3 regions of the Rhizobium sp. BK529 genome follow, and region 3 is predicted to be linked to each of the others. Evidence: riboswitches for the same ligand, from Rfam matches in the RefSeq annotation. Region 3 holds a riboswitch; each other region holds the start of a gene.
The links. Region 3 has a riboswitch for cobalamin ahead of nrdH (glutaredoxin-like protein NrdH). Riboswitches for the same ligand answer to the same signal wherever they lie in the genome.

Region 1 (10,057 bases), on a different contig from region 3:
CAATCTTCACGGCGGCCAAGGTGGCCGAGCGTAAACGCGTGATCTTCTCCGAAGGTGAAGACGAGCGTGTGCTGCGCGCCGCCCAGGTGCTGCTCGAGGAAGGCATTGCCGAGCCGATCATCATCGGCCGTCCGCAGGTCATCGAGACCCGCCTGAAGCGCTACGGCTTGCGCATCCGCCCGCTTTCGGATTTCGATGTCATCAATCCCGAGGACGATCCGCGCTTCCGCGAATATGTCGATCTTTATTTTTCGCTGGTCGGCCGCCGCGGCGTCATCCCGGAAGCCGCCCGCACCATCGTGCGCACCAATACGACGGTCATCGGGGCCTTGGCGCTGAAGCGTGGCGAAGCTGACGCATTGATATGCGGCCTCGAAGGGCGCTATGAAAAGCATCTCCGCGATGTACGCCAGATCATCGGCAAGCGTCCCAATGTACGTGATTTCTCAGCACTCAGCCTGATGATCTCGCAGCGCGGTGCCACCTTCTTCACCGATACCTACGTGACTTTCAACCCGACGGCGGAAGAGATCGCCGAGGCGACAGTTCTGGCAGCGGAGGAAATCAAGCGCTTCGGCATCACCCCGCGTGCGGCCCTCGTCTCGCATTCGAATTTCGGCTCACGCGAATCCGAAAGCGCCACAAAGATGCGCCATGCGCTGCAGTTGGTGCGCGAGACGGCGCCTGATCTCGAAGTCGATGGCGAAATGCACGGCGAGAGCGCGATCTCCGAGGATCTGCGCCGCCGCGTCATGCCGCACACCACGCTGGATGGTGAAGCCAACCTGCTGGTCTTCCCGAACCTCGATGCCGCCAATATTACGCTCGGCGTGGTGAAGTCGATGACAGATGGGCTGCATGTTGGCCCGATCTTGCTCGGCGCGGCACTGCCGGCACATATTCTGGCGCCGTCCGTTACCTCGCGCGGTGTGGTCAATATGGCAGCTCTGGCTGTCGTAGAAGCTTCACAGCCGGCCTAAGCCGCCTGCAGAGCGTTCGCATCCATTGGATCAGGCACGCCGTAGCGATCGGCGTCCCTGATCCGACAGTTCATCGGCGCGTTCGTTGCCGGCGACGCCGGAATGGCCCTTGCACCAGGCAATGCTGATCTGCGGATTTTGTAATAGCTCGATATCGACGGCTTGCCAGAGTTCGGCATCGGCGACCACCCGGTTTCTGGCATTGCCGCCAGGGTTGCTCTTCTTCCAGCCATTGTTCTTCCAGATCGGGCGCCAGTGATTGCTGCCTTCGACAGCGTAGACTGAATCGGACCATATAACTGCTGCCTCGCCCGCTGCCGTGCAGTTGATCCAGATTGCTGCCTTCAGCACCGCGGTTAGTTCCATCGCGTTATTGGCAGAATTCTCAGCGCCGCCGAAACCCGAAGCGATTTCCACGCCATCGCGATACGCGACGAAGGCCCAGCCACCGTGCCAGGAACGCGGCTCGAAACAACCGTCCACGAAAACGTGAAGGCCGTCCCGGGTTTGCGGCATTTCCGATGTCGTTTCAGGAAGTGGGATGTTGTCAGAAAAACTTGTCATGTCAGGCGGTTATCTATTAAGGAGCTCCCGCGTAACTGCGCAAGAGATGGAAGTGGAAGCATCAGACTTGCTGGATAACATCGCGAAAATGCGATAGGAATGACTCCGGGGTTATTAAGGGAAATACGCTAGGATAGTGCTCGGCGAACTGAAGCCGCAATTCGCCAATGGATGCCTTTTCTCATTCCGGAACGACGTCGTGAAGCGCCGAAACCTGTATCTCGTCTTCTTTCTGGCATTCGCGGCTCCTGCAGCCGCTGAGACCAATGCGATCTGCGAGGATCTGCGCGGGCGCCTTGCCGACCTGCCGCAATCGATCGGCAATGGTAATGGGGCTGAGATGCGCCAATATGCAGGTGCGCTTGCCGAACAGAATCTCGAACTGCGCAAGGTACGCAGCGACCTGCGCCGATATGGCTGCACCTCCGGCAGCATGGTTGTGGTCGGTGGCGAGAATGCCGGCTTCTGCAGCGAGCTCGAACAATCCGAAGCCAAGATGGTGGACAATATCCGCTACCTGCAGGACCGCCGCAACGAGCTGCGCGACTCCGGTGCCGATCCGGCCCGCGAAGGCCTTTTGGCCGCCCTTGAGGATAATGGCTGCAACAGCGACAGCTTTAGCGAACCCGTACAGGGTGATGCCTATGCGCCTGCTCCCTCCATCGAGGAACAGGCCATGCGCGGCGATACCTTCATCCCGCTTGGCGGCGGCGAGCGGTACGGCTTGCCGCGCGCAGAAATGCTTTCTCCGGTCAGCACCATTTGCGTGCGCACCTGCGACGGCGGCTTCTTCCCGATCAGCAACAATGCGACCTCGGTCGATTTCGGCCGCGATGCCGCAACCTGCTCAAAGATGTGCCCCGGCGTGGAGACGGAGCTTTATTATCGTGACATTTCGAGCGGCGATGCCGCAAACATGATCTCGGCGGCAACCGGCGCACCCTATAGCGCGATGAAAAACGCCTTCGCCTACAAGACCCGCGCACCCGGCGAAAAATCTGCCTGCTCCTGCAATCTGACGGCCTATTACGACGAGATTCGCAAGAGCCAGTCAGTTTCTGCACCGGTGACCGAGCCGAAGGGCTCGATCACCACGATCCAGACGCAAGCGCCGAAGAGCGCAGGCGCCCCGCCCGCTCCACAGGCACAGGTGCCCGACCGCCCCTACGATCCTGCAACCAGGGTCCGGCAAGTCGGCCCGCAATTCCTTGCTGGCGATCAGGGTAAGATCGACCTCGCCAATCCAGCGGTATCCGGTCCGCAGCCCCAACAGCAGCCATAGTCGACACCAAAACGCGCTTTTCTTCAGGTCGACGAGCGATGATGTTCGCGGAAGGCTGCCGCCAGCGTGCGCAGCGCCGCGCGCGATTTCGCATCCGTCAGCGTCGAATGCAGCACGACTTCCGAAGATGGCAGCGGTGGGAGGCCGAAGCGCTCGCCGACATCCACCGTGCCGACAGGCGCCAGGCGATGGGAGAAGGTCGAGACGGCAAGCCCTGCAGACACGGCGGCGGTCACAGCCGAAGAGCCGCCGCCAAGGAAGACCTCGATCCAGGGGATGCCGGCGGCATCGAGCGCGCGGGTGCAGATATCCCGCACCTTGCAATCGGGCGAAAGCGCCGCAAGCCGCAGCGGTTCGCCTCGGCGGTATTCGAATTGCGGCGTGGCAAACCAGCTGAAATGCTCCGGCGCCAGAACCTCGCCGTCGCGCCGATCCTCTTCCCGGCGAATGATCGCCGCATCCAGATCTCCGCGATCGAAAGCGTCGAGCAGCGCGCATGAATTGTCGAGCCGCACCTCGATCGTCAGCCCCGGATCATGCGCATTGAGGCGTGCAAGCAGCGTCGGCACTTCCGGGCCGGCGACGTGGGCCGCTATGCCCAGCCTGAAACGACGGCGCGACGAGGAAAGGGCTGCGACGGCCCGGTCATGGGCAGCGAGGAATTCCCTTGCAGCGTCGAGAAACACTGCGCCCTGCGCCGAGAGCCGCACCAGCCGCGGCGTGCGCTCGATCAGGCGGTGGCCAAGCCGCTCCTCGAGCCGCTTCAGCTTGACGCTGATTGCGCCTTGCGTGCTGTCGAGCGCGGTGGCGGCTCGGGTGAAGCTCCTGTTATCGGCAATGGCCACAAAGGCCTGAACGGAATCGACATCGAGCATGGTGAAGCCAGTCATCCAGATTTGTTATGACTGAAATACTTAATCATCCAATTCTGTAATGATCAAGTCCCGCCTATGCTGACGCAAACGGGCGGAAGGGCATGTCACCCTTTTCCGCCTCAACGTCGAAAGGCCAAAGCATGCGTCCTGTTTCTCTTCTATCCTCTCGCACACGTGGCATCGTTGCCCTGATAGCCGCCTGTCTGTCCTCCCTCATGTTCGGTCTCGAAATATCGAGCGTACCGGCGATCCTGCCGACACTGGAAAAGGTGCTGCATGCCGATTTCAGCAGCCTACAATGGATCATGAATGCCTACACAATCGCCGTCACCACGGTGCTGATGGCGGCGGGCACCATCGCCGATCGTTACGGCCGCAAGCGCGTCTTCCTGATCGGTATTGCCGCCTTCGGCCTCACCTCGCTCGTTGCCGGTCTCGCACAGAATGCCTCTCTGCTGATTGCCGCCCGCTTTCTGCAAGGCATGAGCGGTGGCGTGATGCTGATCTGCCAGGTAGCCGTCCTGTCCCATCAATTCCAGGAGGGCCGCGCTCGCAGCATAGCCTTCGGCTGGTGGGGCATCATCTTCGGCCTCGGCCTCGGCTTCGGTCCGATCATCGGTGTTGCCATTGTGGCGGCCGCTGGGTGGCAATGGGTGTTCCTCATCCATGCGGTGCTGGCTGCCGTAACCATAGCGCTCGCTCTGCCAGGCATTGAGGAATCGCGCGATCCCGGCGCAGGCCGGCTCGATATTGTCGGCATTGCCACCCTTTCGCTGTCTGTCTTCTGTCTTGCCTTCTTCATCACCCAAGGACCGGCTCTGGGCTTCGCCAGTCCCGCCGCACTCGGCATCATCGCCCTCTCCGCAGCAAGTCTCATTGCCTTCATCATTGCCGAGCGGCTGAACCCGCGGCCGATGTTCGATGCCTCGGTCTTCCGCATCCGCGCCTTCTCGGGCGCGATCATCGGGTCGGCTGCCATGAACATCAGCTTCTGGCCCTTCATGATCTACCTGCCGATCTGGTATGAAGCCGGCCTCGGTTACGGCAGTATGGCCGCCGGCATCGCATTGTTGGCCTATACGCTGCCGACGCTGGTCGTGCCGCCGCTGGCCGAACGGCTGATGCTGCGCTACCGACCTGGCATCATCATTCCTGGCGGCCTCTTTACTATCGGGCTCGGCTTCCTGCTGATGAAGTCAGGCAGTGCTGCCGCCGCGCCAAGCTGGCTGACGATGCTGCCCGGTGCTCTCTTTGCCGGCATCGGGCTTGGCTTCACCAACACTCCGGTCACCAACACGACGACCGGTGCGGTTTCCAGCGACCGCGCAGGCATGGCCTCCGGCATCGACATGAGCGCCCGGATGATCTCGCTCGCCATCAACATCGCCGTCATGGGCTTCATCCTCTACAGCGGCGTGCTCTCCAATCTGAAGAATGCCTTGCCAAACTCGATGGGTGCCGGCGAGCTGCGCCTGCTTGCCGAACGGATATCCGCCGGCAACATCGCCGCCCTGCCCGATATTCCGGCCGAGACGGTCCATGATGCGCTGGTCGCGGGCTTTGGCGGCGTCATGCTCTATGGAGCGATCGGCGTCTGGCTTCTCGCTGTTGTGAGTTTCCTTACTTTTGGCCATCGGAAGGCACCCGCCTGCGCCAGGGATTGCAGTACCCAGCCCGCCGAATGACACATACCCGCGCCGGCTCAAACCGGCGCGGCCTCGCTTTGCACCTGCCCCCAGCCGTCGTGATAAACCAGCTCTTCCAGCGCCACCCGCTGCCGCCAGCCTTTGACCGCCAGTTCCGGCTGGTCATAGAGCCGGTCGACGAAGCCGGCGCAGAGCCAAGCCACGACTTCGATATGATCGGGAATGCCGAGGATCGCCTTCAGATCGCCCTCCCTGAATATGCTGACCCAGCCGATGCCGACGCCTTCGGCACGGGCCGCAAGCCACAGGTTCTGGATAGCGCAGACGGTGGAATAGCTGTCCATCCGCGGATTATGCGTGCGCCCTAGCACCACGCTGCCGCCGCGCGTGGGATCGCAGGTGACGCAGATGCCGAGCGGTGCCTCGACGATGCCTTCGAGCTTCAACGAGCGATATGCCTGCTGTCGCTTGCCGGTAAACATCAAGGCCGCCTCCTCATTGGCCTTCGCGAAGGCATCGCGCACCCGCGCCCGGACCTCGGCGTTTTTCACCAGGATGAAATTCCACGGCTGCATGAAGCCGACCGAGGGCGCGTGGTGGGCTGCCGTCAGCAATCGCGTGACGAGATCATCCGGCAAGGGATCGGGCAGGAACTGGCTGCGCACATCGCGCCGCGTCATGATAGCGTGATAGACAGCCTCGCGTTCGGCCGCAGAAAAACTGGATGCCGGACAAACGGCATCATCAATGGGTCGCATCGTCAAATCCCCAACAACGCAACCGCCCGCCGTCCGCGCGGGTTGGGTCTATCTTGTCAGGCCGGTCTTCTGACTTGGCGTCATTCGCTTCGCCGCAGCCTTCCCGGCCTTGCGGCCAGTGGCGTCGTTGGGCGGCGGGCGTCGGCCTTACAGCGTTGGGCACGTTCCGGTCTCGCACCGGATTCCCGATTCTCCCGCTTGTGAAAGCGGGCACCTGACGGGCGATCTATGGCGCGGAAACGCCACGGCAGCAAGCGGCATGCGACATTCATTTCGTGGACAGGTTGAAAATGCTGGCCTAGAACGAAAATCAAATCCAATCGACGCCGCTGGCGCGCCGAATCCTGTCTCCTTGCATCCCGGTTGGCCTTTGTCCCGTCTAACGCCGATGATCCTTGCGGTCGCCCTGTTCATGGAACAGATGGATTCGACCGTGATTGCCACCAGCCTGCCGGCGATTGCTGCCGATATCGGCACCTCGCCGATCGCGCTGAAGCTTGCGGTAACGAGCTACCTCGTGGCGCTTGCCATCTTCATTCCGGTCAGCGGCTGGATGTCGGATCGCTTCGGCGCGCGCAACATCTTCCGCCTGGCCATCTTCGTTTTCATGGTCGGCTCCGTCGCCTGCGCCTTTTCCAATTCGATCGCCGCCTTCGTCGTTTCCCGCCTCATACAGGGTGCCGGTGGCTCGATGATGACGCCGGTCGGGCGCCTGCTGCTGGTGCGCGGCACGCCACGTCACCAGCTGGTGAATGCCATGGCATGGCTGACGATTCCGGCGCTGATCGGCCCGATCATGGGCCCGCCGATCGGCGGCTTCCTGACGACCTATTTGAGCTGGCACTGGATCTTCTGGATCAATGTGCCGATCGGCATTATCGGCATCATCCTTGTCACCCGCTTCCTCCCGGCGATCGAGCCGCGCAGCCCGAAGCCGATGGATTTTCGAGGTTTCTTCCTCTCAGGGATAGGTTTTGCCGGCTTCGTCTTTGGCGTCTCGGTCATCAGCCTGCCGGCCGTTCCCGTGGTCTACGGCTATATTACCGTCGCCGTCGGCATCGTCTCCGGTATCCTCTATTTCATCCATGCCAGGCGCACGCGGCATCCGCTGCTCGACCCCAAGATGTTCCGTTATCCGATGTTCAGGGCCTCGATCCTCGGTGCCTCGAATTTCCGCATGGGCCTCGGTGCGTTGCCCTTCCTCATGCCGTTGATGCTGCAGCTCGGCTTCGGCCTGACGCCGCTGCAATCGGGCTCGATCACCTTCATCAGCGCGCTCGGCTCGATGGGCTCGAAATTCGCAGCCATGCGCACCTACAACGCCTTTGGCTTCCGCAACGTCATCGCGCTAACGACCTTCCTGGCCGCAATCTTCCTTGGCGTGAACGGCTTTTTCACCGCCGAAACGCCGCTCCCCGTCATCATGGGCTGTCTCCTCGTCGGCGGTCTCTTGCGCTCCATGGCCTTCTCAGGCGTCAACGCCATGGCCTTCGGCGATGTGGATGATGCCGACAGCAGCCAGGCAACCGCCATCAATGCGGTAGCGCAGCGCATCTCCATGGCCATGGGCGTTGCAGTCGCCGGCACGATCCTGGAAATCTCCTCGAGCTTCCACGGCGGCAAGCTCTTGGTTTCAGATTTCCACACCGCCTTCTTCATCGTGGCGGCGATCTCCGCGCTTGCCTGCATCACCTTCCTGCGCCTGCCCGCCAATGCCGGCGAGGAGCTGACGACGCGGCGTCGCAAACATAGGCATGCGGAGCCGGAAGAGGTTCGGGAAGAGGCACAAGAAGAGGCATTGGCGGAAAGCCGCTGAAAACTTCACGGACCTGTCATTTTTCCTCACAGATTCCGCGTGACAATCTGCATCGGCATGGCTACATAGGCCGCATGTCGATTTCGTCCGTTTACGCATCGCGATTTTATTCGTACCGCTGCTCCCAGCGGATGCGGGTCTGTGCGTAACCGAAACTAACGCGACGACAACCCGAACAGCCGCTAGTCTACCTGGCGGCTTTTTTGTTCCGCACGGTATGACCAAACAGGAGAGCATACCGTGACTGATACTATTGATGATCTGCGCATCGTCGAGATCACCCCGCTGACCAAGCCTGCCGACATCATCTCGGAAATCCCGCGTGACGCCGCCGTCACCGAGACGGTGACCAGCACGCGCGATACGATCCACAATATCCTGACGGGCAAGGACGACCGCCAGCTCGTCATCATCGGCCCCTGCTCGATCCACGATCCGGCAGCCGCCCGCGAATACGCATCCCGCCTTATGGAGCAGCGACGACGCCTGTCAGGCGATCTCGAAATCGTCATGCGCGTCTATTTCGAGAAGCCCCGCACCACCGTCGGCTGGAAGGGTCTGGTGAACGACCCGCATCTCGACGGCAGCTACCGCATCGAGGAAGGTCTGCGTATCGCTCGCCGGCTGCTGCTCGACATCAACGCCATGGGCCTGCCGGCCGGCTGTGAATTCCTCGACACAATCACGCCTCAATACATCGCCGATCTCGTCAGCTACGGCGCCATCGGCGCACGCACGACCGAAAGCCAGATCCACCGCCAGCTCGCCTCGGGTCTCTCCTGCCCGATCGGCTTCAAGAACGGCACGGATGGTGGTGCGCGTGTCGCGCTCGACGCGATCATCGCCGCTTCCCAGCCGCACCATTTCCCGGCCGTCACCAAGGACGGACAGGCAGCGATTGCCTCCACCCGCGGCAACGAGGACTGCCACATCATCGTGCGCGGCGGCAAGCGCCCGAACTACGAGGCAGCCGACGTCCAGGCCGTCATCGCTGAGGCCATCAAGCTCGGTATCAACCCGCGCATGCTGATCGACGCCAGCCACGCCAATAGCGGCAAGGACCCGATGAACCAGCCGAAGGTCGTCCACGACGTCGCCGGCCAGATCGTCGCCGGCAACGACCATATCAAGGGCATGATGATCGAGAGCAACCTCGTCGCCGGCCGCCAGGATCTCGTTCCCGGCAAGCCGCTGGTCTACGGCCAGTCGATCACCGATGGCTGCATCGGTTGGGACATGTCTGTCGATGTGCTCGAGGATTTGGCAAAGGCCGTCCGCGACCGCCGCAAGGCTGCTGTTGCTGCCTGAGTCGCTGCATCAGTCGCGGCGGGCAAAGCCCGCCGCCTATTCACAAAATGGCTTGTGGAGCCGGCGGCATCGATGCAATCGTAACACCTTACGACTGAATATTTTAAGGACAAGAAACTTGATTGCCGCCCGTGCTCGTTTGCTTTTTGCCTGCTGTATAGCATCAGCTTTGGAATTCAATGCCGAGCTTGCCAACGCTGACACAGCTGATAGCCCAAGTGTTTTTAAACTCGGTAGCTCACTAGATGAGGCCCGTCGCATCTCAAGCGAGCGGGGTTGGAAGGTGAGAGTGCTTTCACCTGATCTTCCCGGTCAATGGTATGTTGATGGCGCGGAGGTCAGTCTTTTCGTTTGCGATAACAACAACAAGATCGCCAGCGTGGCGAAAACTCGAGATGGAGGCGTTGATGAGTTCGCCTCGACCGTCTTCTATTCATTCACATCAAGGTATGGTCGACCTGAGACGACCGTCGTGGCGTTTCCCCTCGGACAGACCACAGTGTCGAGTATCGATTCAAAATTCGCCCCTTCCCGAGGCGAGTCTGTATCCGTGCAGCTGCAAAGTGTCGGAGGGCACTCAAGAATTACTGTGAACCGCGCTTCTGAAACACCGTGCCCGGCGGAAAACGGATCCCACTAATCAGTGAGCTCACACCGCCCGCTCATCAAATTGCGGTGCGCCTTCTCAAGCTGTCACCGGGAAATACCGCACATAAGCGAATTCATCGCCTTCGGGCGACCAGTTCGGCACGTTGATCGTGCCCTGCCCGCCGAAGAGCTCGAACAATTCCGTCAGGTTGCCGCCATCCATATCCATCATCCTGAGAC
Region 2 (10,057 bases), on a different contig from region 3:
TCACCAGTTCCCGCATAAAGACAGACGGCAAGGATGAGCGACGTGAAAAATGTCTTCATTATAAGTCCCCGAAATTTTATAGGATCGAACGTGCATGCACCGGGGGCAATTAGCCGACAAATCTCTCCGCCGCTTCAGGTGCCCATCGCCCGGCCGGAACATGCTCGGCGGGCCTTCCTGTCTGCGGCGCCGTTCGTCTGGTTTTCCGGCGGCTCGTCGCTGGCCATTTCTATCGATGGTTGATTATGAGCAAGCCTAAGGATTTACGATAAGAAATCAACTCCCTTTTCTGTCTTCCCTCAGTCACTAAATTATTGAATCCGAAGAATTTATGCCGGCATCCATGGCGGTGCGACCCTATACGCGACGGAGGCAGATGCGCCCCTCGGGATGAGCTGAAAGCGGTTTCAAATGAGAGAAATTAGAAAAAGTGCAAAAAAGGTCGAAATTCGCGTTAAGGCGGGCGTTCAATAACCATCCAGTAAGAATGTGCCGTTATCACTTGTGACGCGGCGGGGGACAACCGCTGCTTCTCCGGATCAGGTAGAGCGTCCCGGAGAAAGCGAGCTTCATCGCGTAATGGTGAGGGCGTCAGCGTTTTATGGCAAACCGCGTTGGGCTTATGGCCTGATCGCGGTTTTCGCATTTCTGGCTCTCTGTTGACCGGTCCGCAACGCTCATTGTAGGCCTGCGGGAAACGCTTCACGGATAGACCTCAATGACCAGAGCCATCATGCTGCAGGGAACCGGCTCGGATGTCGGCAAGACGGTGTTGGTGGCGGGCCTTTGCCGGCTGGCTGCCAATCGCGGGCTGAAAGTGCGCCCCTTCAAGCCGCAGAACATGTCGAACAACGCGGCAGTTTCCGACGACGGCGGCGAGATCGGCCGGGCGCAGTGGCTGCAGTCGCTGGCCGCGCGGACACCTTCCTCGGTGCATATGAACCCGGTGCTGCTGAAACCGCAGTCGGAGAATGGCAGCCAGATCATCGTGCAGGGCAGAGTCTTCGGGCAGGCGAAGGGGCGCGATTATCAGCGGCTGAAGCCGCAGCTCCTCTCTTCCGTGCTGGAGAGTTTCGCCAGGGTGTCGGAAGATGCCGACCTCGTCATCGTCGAAGGGGCGGGATCGCCGGCCGAGATCAATCTCCGGGCCGGCGATATCGCCAATATGGGCTTTGCGACGCGCGTGAACGTGCCGGTCGTACTCGTGGGGGATATCGACCGCGGCGGGGTGATCGCTTCGCTCGTCGGCACCCATGCGATCCTGACGGAAGAGGACCGGCGGATGATATCAGGCTATATCATCAACAAGTTCCGCGGCGATGTGAGCCTGTTCGACGACGGGATCGCGTCGATCAGGGCGTTTACCGGCTGGCCCTGCTTCGGCGTCGTGCCCTGGCTGAAGGCGGCTGGGCGGCTGCCGGCTGAGGATTCCGTTGTGTTGGAGCGGCTTGCAAAAGGACCAGCTGGCGCGCTGAAGATCGCCGTGCCTGTTCTGCCCCGCATTGCCAACTTCGACGATCTCGATCCGTTGCGCACCGAGCCTGATATCGAACTCGTCTTCGTGCGATCAGGCGAGCGGCTGCCAGGCGATGCCGGGCTCATCATCCTGCCAGGCTCGAAATCGACGATATCGGATCTCAGTGATCTCAGGGCGCAGGGATGGGATCGTGACCTTGCCGCGCATGTCAGGCGCGGCGGCCGGGTGATCGGCATTTGCGGCGGCTACCAGATGCTCGGCCAAAGGGTGCGCGATCCGCTAGGCATCGAAGGGGCGGTAACTGATATCGAAGGGCTTGGCCTGCTCGATGTCGATACAGAGATGGCGCCGGAAAAGACCGTGCGTAACAGCAGCGCACGCTCTTGCCAGTATGAGGTGCCGCTCTCGGGTTATCAGATCCACCTCGGCATCACACGAGGCACGGATTGCGAGCGCCCGGCGGTTATTGTCGATGGCCTGCCTGATGGGGCGGTTTCGGCGGACGGGCGTATCATGGGCACCTATCTGCACGGGCTGTTCGGTTCGGATGCCTATCGGGCCAGGCTTCTGGAAAGCTTCGGGCTTTCGGGGGAGCGGGCGAATTATCGCCAAAGCGTCGATCAGGCACTGGACGAGGTTGCTGGCGAGCTGGAACACGCCCTCGATGAGCGTTTTCTTGCCGGCCTCCTCGGCGACTAGATTTCCCCCGAAACTTCGCGGCGGCGGCGGTCGAGCTCTTCGCTGTAGCGACGCAGCGTGTGGCTTTCGCTGAGCTGGCCGATCACCTTGCGCTCGATCAGATTGTTGACGACTGCGAGCGCTTCGCTTTCGGTCTTGTCGAAAATCGCGGCCGCTTGCTTGGCATTCATCTGCGGCTGCAGGAAGTCGTTTTTGTAGCGGATGAAATCAGCAAGGTTCTGGGCTTCGTCCTGCGAACTGGTGGGATTGGCGTAGATTTCCGGGACGAGCACGAGACCCGCATATTTGTCGCTGTCGTCAACGAGGATGACGCGCTGCGTCGACCCGATCGGGTAGGCCGCCTTGAAGTCGTCGAGCGTCATGCTTTTTTTGGCCGTCTTCACATCGGCGCGCATCAGCTTGTCGACGGTCAGGTTTCTGATCCAGCCGACATCATGGGCGCTGCGAATGCTCTCACCCCGCAGGTGGAAGCGCCATGTGGCGAAGGAGTAGCCGAATGTGGTGCGCACCACGAGCGATGACGTGATCACAGCCGCGAGCACCAAGGCGGTGATCGGAAAGTCGCCGGTGATCTCCAGCGCCAGGAAGGTCATGGTCAGCGGTCCCCCGATGACGGCAACGGCGAGCGAGCTCATGCCGACGACAGCGTAGATGACCGGCGTCAGCGTCGCATCGGCGAAATAGGGGGCCGAATAAGCAAAGAGCTTGCCGAGCAGGGCGCCCATGAAGAGCGAGGCGAAGAAGAGGCCGCCTCTGAAGCCGGAGCCGATCGAGACGGCGGACGCGATCGATTTCAAAAGGAACAGGCCGACGAGCGCGGGGATCGTCACTTCATTAGCGAGGTTCAGATGCAGCGCGCCATGGCCGGCGGCCAGAACCTGCGGTGAAATCAGCGCCAGCAGGCCGACGACGATGCCACCAAGCGCCGGGCGGAAGGGCAGCGGGACGGAGCTCTTGCGCGCCAGTTCCTCGACGAAGGCGACGCCCTGCATGAGGAGGATACCAATGCCGGCGCAGAAGGCGCCAAGGGCGATCGCCGGCACGTAATCGGCCGGCTGGACAGCGCCGAAACTGCCGACATCGATGACGAAATCGCTGCCGGCCAGCAGGCGGGCAACCAGCGTGGCGACGAGGGCTGCGACGACGACCGGCGTCAGCGAGACGATGGCATAGGTGCCGATGATGAGTTCGAACGCGTAGAAGGCGCCGGTCAGGGGCGCATTGAAGGCGGCGGCGATGGCGCCGGCCGCACCGCAGCCGACGAGAATGCGAAGATCCGCTCGGCGAAGCTGCAGCTTCAGTCCGAATTTCGAGGCGATGCCGGCGGCAAGCTGCGTATAGCCGGCTTCGAGACCGACGGAGGCGCCGAAGCCGTTGGAGACGACGTTCTGGACGGCCACGAGGATGCTGTCGGTCAGCGACAAGCGGCCGCCATGCAGCGCATTGGCCTCGATCGGGTCGACCATCGGCTTCTTGCGCCACTTGGCGAGAATGAAGATCAAGAGGCCAAGCAGGATGCCGCCTGCGAAAGGCGCCGTCATCAGCAGAAACTGATTGTCGATCTGCGAAGCGCTGAGCCGGGTCTCGGTCGCGATCCCGAAGATCAGCTTGTGCATCTCCTCGGAGATAAAACTCATGGCGCTGACCGCCAGTCCTGCAGCGATGCCAACCAGCGCGCCAGCAAAGACCAAGCCCATTTCGCTTTGTCTTACGAGGGCACGCAGACGCCCCAAATCGAAAATGGTGGTGAGGGGCCGGAAGCGGCGGATATCCATTCGGGAGAGCATCATAGGAGAACTAGGCGGCAGGAGGAACGGTCAAGGTGACGGGCGGCATCCGCATGCTTGCCAATTGCGGCAAAATACCGGCCGAGCAGTAAAGTTTTTATGACGTAAGTTTTTGAATAAACACGATAATCTTGGTAGTGTAAGTCGAGATGAACGGCTTTGGCTCGTTGCACGGCAATTGACATGGGGGTTGCACGCGCCTAACCATGAAACCACATAATGGATGGTTCCGGATCGGCCTTACGCCTTCCGGATGAAAAGGGAATGTGACGGGGCGGACCCAAGCCGGGCGCCTTCATCACAGCCGACCCCGCGACTGTAGAGCAGTCAGGGTCTTCCGGCCGGCATTTGGGCCGTTAAGCTGACAGCCTGCGTGGTGCAGGCGGGCAGAGCGGGCAAGTGCCGGAAAAGCCACTGGAAATGCATCGTGATCAGCCGAGGCAGGACGCCTCTATTTCTACGAATCGTCCGCCTTTTCACGAGACGCAGCCGGGAAGGCGAGGCAGATCCGCTGGCACGATCAGGGGCGACCGCATCAGGTCGCCCCGGTCGCGGCCGATAACTGCGAGCCAGGAGACCTGCCATCTGTGCCGGGCATCAAGCCCAAATTGGGCATTTGCCCGCTGCCAGCACGGAGGTTGTCTTGGCTGAAGGATATGGTTCGGCACTGCGTCGTGTGGTGCGCATGGGTTTCCCCTTCTCCCCCGCGGGTAGAAGGTGGCCCGAAGGGCCGGATGAGGGGACCTCGGGACGTGTTGTTTTCTCCCCCCTCGTTCCTGTGCTTGCAGGAATACAGCCACCGCGCGTCTGCGCCGTGAATGAATCAGCGCTATCGCAGAATGAGTCTCTCCCGCCCAAGGACTTGGGCAGGCTGGATTCCTGTGACAAGCACAGGAATGAGGGGTGTGGGGAAGGCCGTGCCCATCCTCAACGGTCGGTGTCGTTATGACCGTCACCTTCATCCTCGGCGGCGCACGCTCCGGCAAATCCCGTTTCGCCGAAAACCTCATCACCACAGGTGGCCTCGAGCGCCATTACATTGCCACCGGTCGCGCCTGGGACGAAGAGATGCAGGCACGCATCATCAAGCACAAGGCCGATCGCGGCCCGTCCTGGACTACGCATGAAGAGCCGCTCGATCTCGCCGAGCGCCTTGCGGCCATCGATGCAGAGGGCAGGGCAATCCTCGTCGATTGCCTGACTTTATGGCTTACCAATCTGATGATGGACGGGCGCGATATCGCCGCCCAGTCTGCCGCGCTTGCCGCATTTCTTCCCACGGCAAGGGCACAGCTCGTCATCGTTTCCAATGAAGTCGGGCTCGGCATCGTGCCTGACAATCGCATGGCGCGGGAGTTTCGCGACCATGCCGGCCGATTGCACCAGATGATCGCGGCTTCGGCCACAGATGTTTATTTTATCGCAGCGGGTCTGCCGCTGAAAATGAAGGGTTAGTTCCATGCAGCAGAAGATTCCCGCAACCGTCATCACCGGCTTTCTCGGCGCCGGCAAGACGACCATGATCCGCAACCTGCTCACCAATGCCGGCGGCAAGAAGATCGCGCTCATCATCAATGAGTTCGGCGATCTCGGCGTCGATGGCGACGTGCTGAAGGGCTGCGGCGCGGAGAACTGCACCGAGGACGACATTATCGAGCTCACCAATGGCTGCATCTGCTGCACGGTCGCCGACGATTTCATTCCGACCATGACCAAGCTTCTGGAGCGCGACCAACGCCCCGACCATATCGTCATCGAAACGTCGGGCCTCGCTTTGCCGCAGCCGCTGGTCGCCGCCTTCAACTGGCCGGATATCAGAAGCGAAGTCACCGTCGACGGCGTCATCACGGTGGTCGATAGCGCGGCTGTTGCCGCCGGCCGTTTTGCCGACGATCACGATGCCGTCGATGCGCGCCGTGTCGAGGATGAATCGCTCGATCACGAAAGCCCGATCGAGGAGCTCTTCGAGGATCAGCTGACCTGTGCCGATCTGATCGTGCTCAACAAGACCGATCTCATCGACGCCGACGGCCTCGGCCGCGTGAAGAGCGAAGTCGCCTCGCGCATTGCCCGCAAGCCCGTGATGATCGAAGCCAGGAACGGCGAGGTGCCGGCAAGCGTGCTGCTCGGCCTCGGTATCGGCACGGAAGAGGATATCGTCAACCGCAAATCCCATCACGAGCTGGAGCATGAGGATGGCGAGCCGCACGACCACGATGAATTCGACAGTTTCGTCATCGAGCTTGGCGCTGTCTCGGATACCGCCGGTTTCGTCGAGAAGCTGAAGGGTATCATTGCCGAACACGACGTGCTGCGCTTGAAAGGCTTCATCGACGTTTCGGGCAAGCCCATGCGCCTGCAGCTGCAGGCCGTGGGTGCCCGCATCGACCAGTATTTCGACCGCGCCTGGGCCCCGGGCGAAGCGCGCAACACGCGCCTCGTCGTCATCGGTCTGCACGAGATGGATCAGGACGCGATGCGCAAGGCGATCGAGGCGCTCATCTGAGGACATCGAATGCATCTGCTTCTCGCCCAGCAGGGAACGATCAGCGACGGGGAAGAGGCGATCGACCTCGGCCAGTCGCCGGGCGACATCCTGTTCCTGTCGGCTGCCGACACCGAACTCGCGTCGATTGCCGCGGCTCATGCCGGCGGAGCGACGGGGCTTACGCTCCGGCTTGCGAGCCTGATGAGCCTGAAGCATCCAATGTCGGTCGACACCTATGCGGAGCGGACCGCGCGGCATGCGAAGCTGATCATCGTGCGGGCGCTCGGCGGGGCGAGCTATTTTCACTATGCGCTGGAGGCACTGCATGCGGTTGCGGCACGCAATGGGGCGCTGATTGCGGTGCTGCCGGGCGATGCCAAGCCGGATGCGGGCTTGACACCGTTTTCCAATGTGGCGCTCGACGATCTCAACGCGCTCTGGAGATACCTGATCGAGGGCGGGGACGCCAATGCGCGGGGCTTTCTGGCCTATGCGGCAGCGATGCTCTCGGGAGCGGAGAAGCCCGCACCGGCCGCGCCGCTGATGAAAGCCGGAATATGGTGGCCGGGGCGGGGGCTTGTCGGAGTTGAGGAGTGGCGGCGGCTTGTTTCGGGCGTTTATTCCGTAGCCAGTGAAAGCGTGGCACCCCCCTCTGTCCTGCCGGACATCTCCCCCACAAGGGGGGAGATCGGCAAGCGGCAGGACCATCGCCCTACGTCGGTTGTTTGGGGAGAAGCCCTCCACGATTCGATCTCCCCCCTTGTGGGGGAGATGTCCGGCAGGGCAGAGGGGGGTATGGTAGCGGAGGAGGGGTTTGAACCCCCAGTCGTCGCCATCGCTTTCTATCGTGCCCTTGTCCAAAGCGGCGAAACCCGCCCTGTCGAAGCCCTAATCGAAGCCTTGCAGGCGCAAGGCCTGCGCCCGCTGCCGGTCTTCGCCTACAGCCTCAAGGACCCGGTCTCCAAAGGCATCCTCGAATCCATCTTCGCCGAACTCAAGCCAGATATCGTCATCAACACGACAGGCTTTGCCGTTTCCGCACCCGGCGCCGATCGCGAACCGACCGTGCTGGAGGCGAATGACGCCATCGTGCTGCAGGCGATCTTTTCCGCTTCGTCGCGAGATGCGTGGGCTGCCTCGTCCCAAGGGCTCTCGGCCCGCGATCTCGGCATGAATGTCGCGCTGCCGGAGGTGGATGGCCGCGTGCTATCGCGCGCCGTCTCTTTCAAGGCGGCGGCGCGTTACGATGCTGCGGTTGAAACCAATATTGTTTCCAGCGAACCGGATGCCGGGCGCATGACATACGTGGCCGCACTTGCCGCCAACTGGGCACGGCTGCGGCGGAAAGTGACAGCGGAGCGCCGCATCGCGCTCGTCATAGCAAATTACCCGAATCGTGACGGACGGCTCGGCAATGGCGTCGGGCTCGATACGCCCGCCGGGACGATCGAGGTGATGCGGGCGATGGAGAAGGCCGGTTATTCGGTCGCCGATATTCCCGCCGATGGCGATCACCTGATGCGGCATCTGATGGCGGGGCCGACCAATTCCGGTTTCGAAGGCAAGGTGGTGCGCGAGACGCTTTCCTTGAGTCGATACAAGCGCTTCTTCGCCTCTCTTCCCGTTAAGATTCAGGATGAGGTGACGGCCCGCTGGGGCGATCCCGAGGCCGATCCTTATGTGCGCGAGGGCAGTTTCGCGCTGTCCTTTGCCCGGTTCGGCGGCTTGCTCGTCGGTATCCAGCCGGCGCGGGGCTATAATATCGATCCCAAGGAAAGCTATCACTCGCCCGATCTCGTGCCGCCGCACGGCTATTTCGCCTTCTACGCTTTTCTCCGCCGGGAGTTCAGTGCCGATGCCGTCATTCACATGGGCAAGCATGGCAATCTGGAATGGCTGCCGGGCAAGGCGCTGGCACTGTCGGAAGCCTGCTATCCGGAGGCCATTCTAGGGCCGTTGCCGCATCTTTATCCCTTCATTGTCAACGATCCGGGCGAGGGCACGCAGGCCAAGCGCCGTACCGCTGCCGTCATCATCGATCATTTGACGCCGCCGCTGACGCGGGCCGAAAGCTATGGGCCGCTCAAGGATCTGGAGGCGCTGGTCGATGAATATTACGAGGCTTCCGGCGGCGATCCCAGGCGCATCCGATTGCTGTCCCGGCAGATCCTGGAGCTTGTTACCGATATCGGGCTGGATCGGGATGCGGGGATTGCCCAGGGCGAGGCCGAAGGCGAGGCGCTGAAGAAGCTTGATGCCTATCTTTGCGATCTCAAGGAAATGCAGATCCGTGATGGGCTGCATGTATTCGGAGTGTCGCCAGAGGGGCGGTTGTTGACGGATCTCACCGTGGCGCTGGCCCGCGTGCCGCGCGGGCTTGGCGAGGGTGGGGATGCGAGTTTGCAGCGGGCGATTGCGGGGGATGTGTTGAAAAAACCCTCCCCAACCCCTCCCCACAAGGGGGAGGGACTTACCGTTGAGCTTACGGCCGTCGCCGAGATCAAAGCCGACGGCGCAACGGTGCGCCCAGCAAGCCCCTCCCACCTGTGGGGAGGGGTTGGGGAGGGGTCTTCTTTTGACCCTCTCAATTGCGACATGGCTGCCCCCTGGATTGGCCCACGCCCGGCTATCCTCGCAGATATCATTGATGCCCCCTGGCGCACGAACGGCGACACGGTAGAGCGCATCGAGCTGCTCGCAGCAAAACTGGTTTCCGGTGAACTCGCCTGCCCAACCCTCTGGTCCCGAACCAGATGCGTGCTCGATGAAATCGAAGGCCGCCTCAAGCCCTCCATCCTTGCCTGCGGCCCGGCCGAAATCGCCAGCCTGCTGCGTGGCCTCGATGGCCGTTTTGTGCCGCCCGGTCCATCGGGGGCGCCGACGCGCGGGCGGCCCGATGTCTTGCCGACGGGGCGAAATTTCTACTCCGTGGACAGCCGCGCGGTGCCGACGCCGGCGGCCTACGAGCTCGGCCGGAAATCCGCGGAACTGCTGATCCGCCGTTACGCACAGGATCACGGCGAATGGCCCGTCTCATTCGGGCTGACGGCCTGGGGAACCTCCAACATGCGCACTGGCGGCGACGACATCGCCCAGGCGCTGGCGCTGATCGGCGTCAAACCTGTGTGGGACATGGCTTCGCGGCGCGTCACGGGCTACGAGATCATCCCACCGGCTATGCTGCGGCGGCCGCGAGTGGACGTGACATTGCGTATTTCCGGCTTTTTCCGTGACGCTTTTCCCGAGCAGATCGCCCTATTCGACAAGGCGATCCGCGCTGTTGGCGCCTTGGATGAGGATGCGGCCGACAATCCGATAGCCGGGCGCATGCGTGGCGAGGCGGCGCGGCTTGCCGAGGCCGGGCTCGATGAGAAGGCGGCGGCGAAGCGGGCGGGTTATCGTATCTTCGGTTCCAAGCCCGGTGCCTATGGTGCGGGTCTGCAGGCGCTGATCGACGAGAAGGGATGGGAGCGGCGGGCTGATCTTGCCGAAGCCTATCTCGTCTGGGGCAGTTATGCCTATGGTGCGGGCGAGGAAGGGCGGGCCGAGCGCGGCGTCTTCGAGGAGCGGCTGCGTTCCATCCAGGCCGTCGTACAGAACCAGGAC
Region 3 (10,057 bases):
CCCGATCAATCCTTCGCGCTGACGGCGAACAGGCCGCTCGATGCCTTTATCGAGGCGAAGACGCTTGGTATCCACACCCGGCCGGTCATTCTCGGTCCGGTCACTTTCCTGAAACTCGCCAAGGGAACCGAGGAAGGTTTTGTGCCGATCCGCCTGTTGGAACGCCTGTTGCCAGTCTATACGCGGGTGTTGGCGGAACTGAGTGCTGCAGGTGCCGATTGGGTGGAGATCGACGAGCCATGCCTCGTGCTCGATCTTTCAAGAGAAGAACAGGAAGCACTGCAGCATGTCTACTGCGCGCTGCATGAGCTTGTGCCGAACCTGAAGATCATGCTCGCCACCTATTTCGGCGAAATCGGCGACAACCTGCCGACGGCGCTTGCATTGCCGGTTGCCGGCCTGCACGTCGATCTCGTTCGCGCTCCGCAGCAGATCGATGCCTTTCTTAAGGCGCCCGCCGACCTGACGCTGTCGCTTGGCGTCATTGACGGACGCAATATCTGGAAGGCGGACTTGGCCGCGATCCTGAAAATAATCGAGCCGCTCCTTCAGCGTTTCGGCGCGGATCGGCTGCAGATTGCGCCATCCTGCTCGCTGCTGCATGTGCCGATCGATCTGGAATTGGAAACCGGACTGGATGAGGAGCTGAAGTCGTGGCTCGCTTTCGCCACCCAGAAGCTTGGCGAACTTGCAGTGCTCGGCGACGCCAGCAAGGCTTCTGAGGTGATCGCGGCGGCCTCGCAGGCCGTTGTTTCGCGTGCTGCATCCCCCCGTGTGCATGATCGGAAAGTCAGGCAGCGGGTCGGTGCGATCGACGAGGTGATGACGAGGCGGGCCAGCGCCTTTGCTGAGCGGACCGGCCTGCAGGAGCGCAAGCTTCGCCTGCCGCTCTTCCCGACGACGACGATCGGCTCCTTCCCGCAGACGTCGGATGTGCGCAAATCTCGCTCTGCATTCAACAAAGGCATCATCAGCGAGACGGAGTATGATGCCTTTCTGAAAAAGGAGACGAAGGCTGCGATCCGCTGGCAGGAGGAAATAGGCCTCGACGTGCTCGTCCACGGCGAGTTCGAACGCAATGACATGGTGCAGTATTTCGGCGAGCAGCTTTCCGGCTTCGCCTTCACGCAACATGCCTGGGTGCAGAGCTATGGCTCGCGCTATGTTCGCCCGCCGATCATCTTCGGCGATGTTTCTCGGCCGAAACCGATGACCGTGGAGTGGTGGCGTTACGCGCAGTCGCTGACGGAAAAGCCGGTCAAGGGTATGCTGACCGGTCCAGTGACGATCCTCAACTGGTCCTTCGTGCGCGACGATCTCTCCCGTGCGGATGTCAGCCGGCAGATTGCGCTGGCGATCCTCGATGAGGTGCTCGATCTCGAAAAGGCCGGTGCGGCGATGATCCAGATCGACGAGGCCGCGCTTCGTGAAGGCCTGCCGCTGCGCAAGGCGGACTGGAATGCCTATCTCGGCTGGGCGGTCGAAAGCTTCCACCTCTGCGCGTCCGGTGTTGCCGACGAAACGCAGATCCATACGCATATGTGCTACTCGGAGTTCAACCAGATCATCGATGCCATTGCGGCGATGGATGCGGATGTGATTTCCATCGAAACCTCTCGTTCCAAGATGGAATTGCTGGAAGCTTTCCGAAGCTACAAATACCCGAACGAGATCGGTCCAGGTGTCTATGATATCCATTCGCCGCGCGTTCCCGACGTCGACGAGATGACGGAGCTTTTGACGCTGGCGCGTGAATGGCTGACGGATGGGCAGCTCTGGATCAATCCCGATTGCGGCCTGAAGACCCGCAAATGGGATGAGGTGCGCCCGGCACTCGTCAACATGGTTGCCGCTGCCAAGGCGCTTCGGGCAGCCGCACCGATTCGGCGGTAGGAAAACGGAGGGCCGACAAGACTTCGGCTCTCCTTAATCCCCAAATGGCATTAGACATGGCTTGATTAATCCACTGTTAACCATGATCGGACCTTTATCTAGTACCTGACGCAAGGGAAGGCACAACAAGCCGTTGATCGTTCCTTCTCATTGGGCTACTACATATAGCGTTCAAGGTTCTCCTGATTCGCAAGGATTAGGGGCTAAGATGGGAATACGGTGCGTTTCGCCATGACGGCGCGACAAGGCCGGAGCTGCCCCCGCAACTGTAAGCGGCGAGCAACTGTCCGATTTCAGGTCACTGAGGCATGAAGCTTTGGGAAGACTGGGGCAGGGTGCTTCGACCCGCGAGTCAGGAGACCTGCCTTGAACAAAAAGTCCACGGGCGGGGTGTCCGGAAGGTCGCGTATTATGCAGGCGGATCAAATCCACGCTTGCAGCGCTGCCCCGGAATGCCCGATGAACACTTAGGGGTTGAAGTCATGTCGAGGGCATCAAAACCGCCGCCCGCGCAGATCCTGCATGGAAGGGTGTTCGGCGTGTAAAGCGCCAACTTTATCAGATCAATATCAAACGTTGCCTCGGACGCCGCAAGGCGCCCGATCCCAGTATTGCGTCCGTAATCCATTGATATCACGAGGGACATGATGAGCGTTACCGTTTACAGCAAGCCTGCCTGCGTTCAGTGCACAGCTACCTACCGCGCCCTCGACCGTCTGGGCGTAGACTATGAAATCATCGATATTTCCGAGGATGCAGACGCGCTCGATCGCGTGCGCGGCATGGGGTACATGCAAGTCCCGGTCGTCGTTGCCGGCGAGAGCCACTGGGCGGGTTTCCGTCCCGACATGATCAGCGCACTCTCCTGAATGGAGAAGAGCGATGGGCCTGATCGTCTATTATTCCAGCCGATCTGAAAATACCCATCGTTTCGTCGAGAAACTGGGACTGCGCGCGGCGCGCATTCCCCTCGGCGCTGAAAATATCCAAATCCGCGAGCCCTACGTGCTGATCTCGCCCACCTATTGCGGGGACGGCGGCAAGGGCGCTGTGCCCAAGCAGGTGATCCGTTTCCTCAACGATGCGGATAACCGCTCCAACATCCGCGGCGTGATTGCTGCGGGAAACAGCAATTTCGGCGAGACTTACGGGCTTGCCGGCGACGTGATCTCGCGGAAGTGTCAGGTGCCGTACCTCTATCGGTTCGAGCTTCTGGGCACTGCCGAGGATGTCGCCAATGTCAAAGACGGGATGGGACGATTTTGGACACGGGAACAAATCTGACGCGGGATGCGAGTGCAAAGCCGGTAAAGGCAATGGAAGCGCTGGATTATCATGCGCTGAACGCGATGCTGAACCTCTATGACGACGAGGGCAAGATCCAGCTCGACAAGGACCGCATGGCGGCCAAGCAGTATTTCCTGCAGCATGTGAACCAGAACACGGTGTTCTTCCATAACCTCCGGGAGAAGCTCGATTATCTGGTCACGGAAGGCTATTACGAGCAGGAAGTGCTCGACCAGTATTCCTTCAATTTCATCCGCGACCTGTTCGATCAGGCCTATGCCAAGAAGTTCCGTTTCCCCACTTTCCTCGGCGCCTTCAAATATTACACCAGCTATACGCTGAAGACCTTTGACGGGAAGCGCTATCTCGAGCGCTACGAAGACCGCATCTGCATGGTGGCGTTGGCGCTTGCCAGAGGCAATGAACAGCTTGCTCGCGATCTGATGGAAGAGATTATCACCGGCCGTTTCCAGCCGGCAACGCCGACCTTTCTGAATGCCGGCAAGAAGCAGCGCGGCGAGCTCGTCTCCTGCTTTCTGCTGCGTGTCGAAGACAATATGGAATCGATCGGCCGCTCCATCAATTCGGCGCTGCAGCTTTCCAAGCGCGGCGGCGGCGTGGCGCTGTCCTTGACGAACATTCGCGAGGCGGGTGCGCCGATCAAGCAGATCGAGAACCAGTCCTCCGGCATCATCCCCGTCATGAAGCTACTTGAAGACTCGTTCTCCTATGCCAACCAGCTCGGTGCCCGGCAGGGCGCGGGTGCGGTCTATCTCAACGCCCATCACCCCGACATCATGCGATTTCTCGATACCAAGCGCGAAAATGCCGACGAGAAGATCCGCATCAAGACGCTGTCGCTCGGCGTCGTCGTGCCCGATATCACCTTTGAGCTCGCCAAGAACAACGAGGATATGTACCTCTTTTCGCCCTATGACGTGGAGCGGGTCTATGGCGTGCCCTTCACCGAGATTTCGGTGACGGAAAAGTATCGCGAGATGGTGGCGGATGCCCGCATCACCAAGAAGAAGATCAAGGCGCGCGAATTCTTCCAGGTCATTGCCGAAATCCAGTTCGAGAGCGGCTATCCCTACATCATGTTCGAAGACACGGTGAACCGGGCAAATCCGATTGCTGGCCGCATCAGTATGAGCAATCTCTGCTCGGAAATCCTGCAGGTGAGCGAGGCGAGCGAATTCAACGACGACCTTTCCTACAAGGCGATGGGCAAGGATATTTCCTGCAATCTCGGCTCGCTGAACATTGCCATGGCGATGGATTCATCAGATTTCGGCAAGACGATCGAAACCTCGATCCGCGCGCTGACGGCCGTATCCGATATGAGCCATATCTCCTCGGTACCGTCGATCGAGAAGGGCAATGACGACAGCCACGCGATTGGCCTCGGCCAAATGAACCTGCATGGTTATCTCGCCCGCGAGCGTATTCATTACGGTTCGGAAGAGGGCGTCGATTTCACCAATATCTATTTCTACACGGTCACCTATCACGCGCTGCGCGCCTCCAACCGCCTGGCGGTCGAGCGCGGTGCGAGCTTCAAGGGCTTCGAGAATTCGAAATATGCCTCGGGTGAATATTTCGACAAATATACCGAGCAGGATTGGAAGCCGGCGACCGGGAAGGTGCTGGCGCTGTTCGACGATGCCGGTATCCATATCCCCACGCAGGGAGACTGGCTCGAACTGAAGAAGGCGGTCATGGCGTCGGGTCTCTATAACCAGAACCTGCAGGCGGTGCCGCCGACCGGCTCGATCTCTTACATCAATCACTCGACCTCCTCGATCCATCCGATCGTCTCGAAGATCGAGATCCGCAAGGAAGGCAAGATCGGCCGTGTCTACTATCCGGCGCCGTTCATGACCAATGACAATCTCGATTACTACGAGGACGCCTACGAGATTGGGCCGGAAAAGATCATCGATACCTATGCGGCCGCCACCCAGCATGTCGACCAGGGCCTGTCGCTGACGCTGTTCTTCCGCGACACGGCGACGACGCGCGATATCAACCGCGCCCAGATCTATGCCTGGAAGAAGGGCATCAAGACGATCTACTACGTCCGCCTTCGTCAGATGGCGCTGTCCGGCACCGAGGTGCAGGGCTGCGTTTCGTGTACGCTCTAACCGACCGGAGATAATGATGAATATGCAATTCAAGCCGGTCAGCCGCGTGCGCGCCATCAACTGGAACCGCATCGAGGATGACAAGGATCTCGAAGTCTGGAACCGCCTCACTGGCAATTTCTGGCTGCCGGAAAAGGTGCCGCTTTCGAACGATATTCCCTCCTGGGCGACATTGACGCCGGCGGAGCAGCAATTGACGATCCGGGTTTTCACCGGGCTGACGTTGCTCGACACGATCCAGAATGGTGTCGGCGCCGTCAAACTGATGGCGGATGCGGTGACCCCGCATGAGGAAGCGGTGCTCTCCAACATCTCCTTCATGGAGGCGGTGCATGCGCGCTCCTATTCCTCGATCTTCTCGACGCTCTGCCTGACGCCCGATGTCGATGATGCCTATCGCTGGTCGGAGGAGAATGAGTTCCTGCAGCGCAAAGCCACGCTGATCATGGAGCACTACGCTTCGGGCGATCCGCTGAAGAAAAAGGCCGCGAGCGTCTTCCTCGAGAGCTTTCTCTTCTATTCCGGCTTCTATCTGCCGATGTACTGGTCGAGCCGGGCCAAGCTCACCAACACGGCCGACATGATCCGCCTCATCATCCGCGACGAGGCCGTGCACGGCTATTATATCGGCTACAAGTTTCAGCGCGGACTCGAGCGGCTCTCCGACGAGGGCCGGCAGGAGATCAAGGATTTCGCTTTCGATTTGCTGCTCGAACTCTACGACAATGAAGCGAAATATACCGAGGCGCTCTATGACGGCGTCGGGCTGACTGAAGACGTCAAGAAGTTCCTGCACTACAACGCCAACAAGGCGCTGATGAACCTTGGCTATGAGGCACTGTTTCCGGCAGACGCCTGTAAGGTCAATCCCGCGATCCTGTCTGCGCTCTCGCCCAATGCCGACGAAAACCACGACTTCTTCTCGGGTTCCGGCTCGTCCTATGTCATCGGCAAGGCGGTGGCGACCGAAGACGAAGACTGGGATTTCTAAGGTTTATCTTTACGAAGCCTCTTATCATTCGGCCCGCTATCGCCCACATTCAGCCCGATGTGTTCGTTGAATGTCGCGTAGCGGGAGTTTTTCATGAGGCCCTCTTTCGAAACGATTGATCCGGCAGGCGAAGCTGCCGAAGGCGTCTGGCCAATCCGCAGGCGCCGAATTCTCGATTGGCTGATCAACGAGACCCGCAGCGAGCGTTTCATCGACAATATCCTGGTGGAGATGTGCAAACGGCTGCTGGCAGCGGGCGTACCGGTGAACCGTTCCAGCCTGCATTTTCGCACCAATCATCCGCAGTGGATCGGCGCCCGCATCCTGTGGGTGGAAGGTATGGAAGAGGCAAAGATCAACACCTTTGCCTACGGGGTGGAAACCACGCCGCAATTCCTCAACAGCCCGGTCAATGAGATCCATAACGGCGCCAACGAGGTGCGGAAGAACCTGGACGATTTGTGGGAGGGCGACGACTATCCCTTTTACCAGGAACTGCGCGACGACGGCTATTCCGAATATATCGCCTGGCCGATCGATCATACGTTCGACAAGCGCCACGTTGTTACGTTCGCCACAAATAGGCCTGGGGGGTTTACCGGCGAACACGTGGATTTCCTGCGCGATCTGCTGCCGGCTCTCACTCTCGTCAGCGAGATCCGGCTCAAGAACATCATGGCGCGTACGCTGCTGCAGACATATGTGGGGCCGCATGCGAGCGAGCAAATCCTATCCGGCGTCATCACCCGTGGCAGCGGCTCGACCGTCGGCGCGGCAATCATGATTTGCGACCTGCGCGACTTTACGGCGATCTCCGATCTTTGGCCACGCGATGATGTTATCCATCTGCTCAACGATTATTTCGACGCTATATCCGATCCGATCGAGCGCAATGGCGGCGAGATCCTGAAATTCATGGGCGATGGCCTGCTTGCCATCTTTCCGCTGACAAAACCTTCGGCCTGTCACGATCTGCTGACGGCGATCCGTGAAGGGCAGGCGGCGATGGCGAAGCTGAATGACCAACATCAGCGTCTGGGGCGTGATCCCTTGCGTTACGGCGTGGGCGTCCACGTCGGCGACGTCATGTATGGCAATATCGGTTCGCGTCGGCGGCTGGATTTCACGGTCATCGGACCGGCGGTCAATGTTGCCTCGCGGCTCGAGAGCCTGACGAAGGAGGTCAAGCGGCCAGTGCTGCTGTCTCGCGCTTTCGTCGAGATGGCAACCTGCACGGAAGAGATGGATAATCTTGGCATGTTCCCGTTGCGCGGGCTTGGAGAGCCGGTGGAAGTCTTCGCGTTTCGCGAGACGCCGATAGACGGTCGTGACGCGGCTTAGGTCACCGGGAAATTGATCTGCGGTGGCAGGAGCAGGCCCTGGTTTTCCGCCGCCGGATTATTGATACGCTGAAGAAGCATGTGACCGAGATGTTCCCCCGCCTCGACCAGATCCTCGTAAATGGTTTCGATCTTCGGCTGCAGGTGGGTCAGGAGACGTGATGTTTCCTTGGCGACAATATCGTAGTCCTCGGCCAGGACGAAGCCAGTATCGCTCATGGCGGTGACGAGTGCCAGCGCGGAAACTTCGCCCGGGCAGACAAAGCCGTCGGGAACATCGGGTGCGGCGGCACGTGCGCGGAAGAAATCCCTGAGTTCATTGGCCGGTGAATCGAGTGTGACCGCTTCCGTTATTTCGTAGGCGACACCGGCCTCGCGCACGGCAGTCATGAAGCCATGGAGAATGTGCTGGCTGAAGGTCAGCCGCCTCGGCGGCATGACGACCGTGACTTTCTTCCTGCCCTTGGCGATCAGGCGCCGCGTGGCCTCATAGGCAAAGGCATAATTGTCATAATCGACATAAGGATGCGGCGTGGAAAACTCTGTACGGCCATGCGATACGAAGGGAAATCCCACTTCCTGCAGCATCCGCACCCGCGCATCGAATGGTTCGGTCCGTGTGAAGATCAGGCCGTCGGCGAAATTGTTGCGGACGATATATTCCGCCGCTTCGAGATCCGTCGTCGACAGGAAGTTCGGGGCGACAACGAGGTGATAGGAGGTTTCCTTCAGCACCTTGGCGATGCCGTACATGATGGCGGTGCCGAAGCCGACGACTTCCTGATGCGGATCGAGCAAGATGCTGATGACATTGGTGCGGCCCGTCTTCAGGCGCTGAGCGGCACGGTCCGGCAGGTAGCCGATCTCTCGGGCGATGCGATGGACGCGTTCCCGAGTCTCGACCGATATTTGCGGCGCGTCGCTGAGCGCACGCGAAACCGTCGTTACCGCAAGTCCGGTCAAAGTTGCGATGGTGCGTAATGTCGGCTTGCCGCGTTTTTGCGCGCCATCCGGATTTTCAACGCGTTGCAATTGGGACGATTCGGTCACTGAGGACATTCCGTGCTGGATCGCGGCTACCATAACACGATGAAACCGGCATGCAATCGATCAATGCAAACGATTTAAATTTTTACAACTTCTTAGGCAATCTGAGAAATCGCAACAAAATCAACCGTTATAGAGTAAATCATATTTTTCTCGGGAGTCGAGTAAGGGCTTGACGCGACACCGTTTATAACGTTTTAAATTGTTAACCGCACTGGGAGGTGCGGTGTGGTGTTTGATCGCCTTTGCGGCGGGAGACATCGGGGCGGCTGAGGAGGGTCTCGCCGCCACTCACGAACGGGAGGATATTCATGCGCAAGTTTTTGAGCTCGGCAGCTCTTGCTGTCGTGATGATGGCTGGTTTCGGCAGTGCCCATGCGGCCGACGTCAAGGAAGTTCAGATGCTTCACTGGTGGACGTCGGGCGGTGAAGCCGCAGCGCTCAATGTGCTGAAGCAGGACCTTGCCAAAGAAGGTTTTGCTTGGAAGGACGTGCCGGTGGCCGGCGGCGGCGGTGATGCTGCCATGACGGCGCTGAAGGCAATGGTTGCGGCCGGCACCTATCCGACCGCTTCGCAGATGCTCGGTTACACGGTGCTCGACTACGCTCAGGCAGGCGTCATGGGCGACCTGACCGAGACGGCGAAGAAGGAAGGCTGGGACAAGGCCGTTCCGGCAGCACTGCAGAAATTTTCCGTCTATGACGGCAAGTGGGTCGCAGCCCCCGTCAACGTTCACTCCGTCAACTGGCTGTGGATCAATAAGTCCGTCATGGACAAGATCGGCGGCAAGCAGCCGAAGACCTTCGACGACCTGATCGCGCTGCTCGACAAGGCAAAGGCAGCCGGCGTCACCCCGCTCGCACTCGGCGGTCAGAACTGGCAGGAAGCCACGATGTTCGACTCCATCGTGTTATCGACCGGCGGCCCGGAATTCTACAAGAAGGCCATGAACGACCTCGACGAGGACTCCCTGAAGTCCGACACGATGAAGAAGTCGTTCGATAACCTCGCCAAGATCATCAAGTATGTCGATCCGAACTTCTCGGGCCGCGACTGGAATCTTGCGACCGCCATGGTCATCAAGGGCGACGCTCTCGTGCAGGTCATGGGTGACTGGGCGAAGGGTGAATTCGTTGCCGCCAAGAAAAAGCCGGACACCGACTTCCTGTGCTATCGCTTCCCCGGCACCGACGGCAGCGTGATTTACAACTCGGACATGTTCGGCATGTTCAATGTGCCTGACGACCGCAAGGCCGCTCAGGTGGCGCTCGCCAAGGCTACACTGTCGAAGAGCTTCCAGTCCGCCTTCAACGTCGTCAAGGGTTCGGTTCCGGCCCGTACCGACGTTTCGGAT

Region 1: linked by a shared signal. The riboswitch ahead of bluB (5,6-dimethylbenzimidazole synthase) and the one ahead of nrdH (glutaredoxin-like protein NrdH) in region 3 are both predicted to bind cobalamin.
Region 2: linked by a shared signal. The riboswitch ahead of cobU (bifunctional adenosylcobinamide kinase/adenosylcobinamide-phosphate guanylyltransferase) and the one ahead of nrdH (glutaredoxin-like protein NrdH) in region 3 are both predicted to bind cobalamin.

What each region holds. Positions count from the first base shown of each region.
Region 1 covers NZ_JACIAU010000001.1:1,337,990-1,348,046, reverse strand. The annotation lists gene FHX08_RS06885 (NADP-dependent malic enzyme) at 1-980, shown strand, start outside; gene FHX08_RS06880 (ribonuclease H) at 1,011-1,544, opposite strand; gene FHX08_RS06875 (DUF2865 domain-containing protein) at 1,744-2,826, shown strand; gene FHX08_RS06870 (LysR substrate-binding domain-containing protein) at 2,850-3,716, opposite strand; gene FHX08_RS06865 (MFS transporter) at 3,842-5,386, shown strand; gene bluB (5,6-dimethylbenzimidazole synthase) at 5,404-6,105, opposite strand; cobalamin riboswitch at 6,147-6,338, opposite strand; gene FHX08_RS06855 (MFS transporter) at 6,494-7,921, shown strand; gene FHX08_RS06850 (3-deoxy-7-phosphoheptulonate synthase) at 8,162-9,229, shown strand; gene FHX08_RS06845 (hypothetical protein) at 9,348-9,869, shown strand; gene FHX08_RS06840 (TolB family protein) at 9,915-10,057, opposite strand, start outside.
Region 2 covers NZ_JACIAU010000001.1:736,236-746,292, forward strand. The annotation lists gene FHX08_RS03600 (glycine betaine ABC transporter substrate-binding protein) at 1-59, opposite strand, end outside; gene FHX08_RS03605 (cobyric acid synthase) at 719-2,176, shown strand; gene FHX08_RS03610 (chloride channel protein) at 2,173-3,963, opposite strand; cobalamin riboswitch at 4,171-4,564, shown strand; gene cobU (bifunctional adenosylcobinamide kinase/adenosylcobinamide-phosphate guanylyltransferase) at 4,909-5,418, shown strand; gene cobW (cobalamin biosynthesis protein CobW) at 5,423-6,469, shown strand; gene cobN (cobaltochelatase subunit CobN) at 6,479-10,057, shown strand, end outside.
Region 3 covers NZ_JACIAU010000006.1:33,842-43,898, forward strand. The annotation lists gene metE (5-methyltetrahydropteroyltriglutamate--homocysteine S-methyltransferase) at 1-1,893, shown strand, start outside; cobalamin riboswitch at 2,051-2,277, shown strand; gene nrdH (glutaredoxin-like protein NrdH) at 2,541-2,762, shown strand; gene nrdI (class Ib ribonucleoside-diphosphate reductase assembly flavoprotein NrdI) at 2,776-3,177, shown strand; gene nrdE (class 1b ribonucleoside-diphosphate reductase subunit alpha) at 3,156-5,324, shown strand; gene nrdF (class 1b ribonucleoside-diphosphate reductase subunit beta) at 5,341-6,315, shown strand; gene FHX08_RS27750 (adenylate/guanylate cyclase domain-containing protein) at 6,409-7,656, shown strand; gene FHX08_RS27755 (LacI family transcriptional regulator) at 7,653-8,705, opposite strand; gene FHX08_RS27760 (ABC transporter substrate-binding protein) at 9,014-10,057, shown strand, end outside.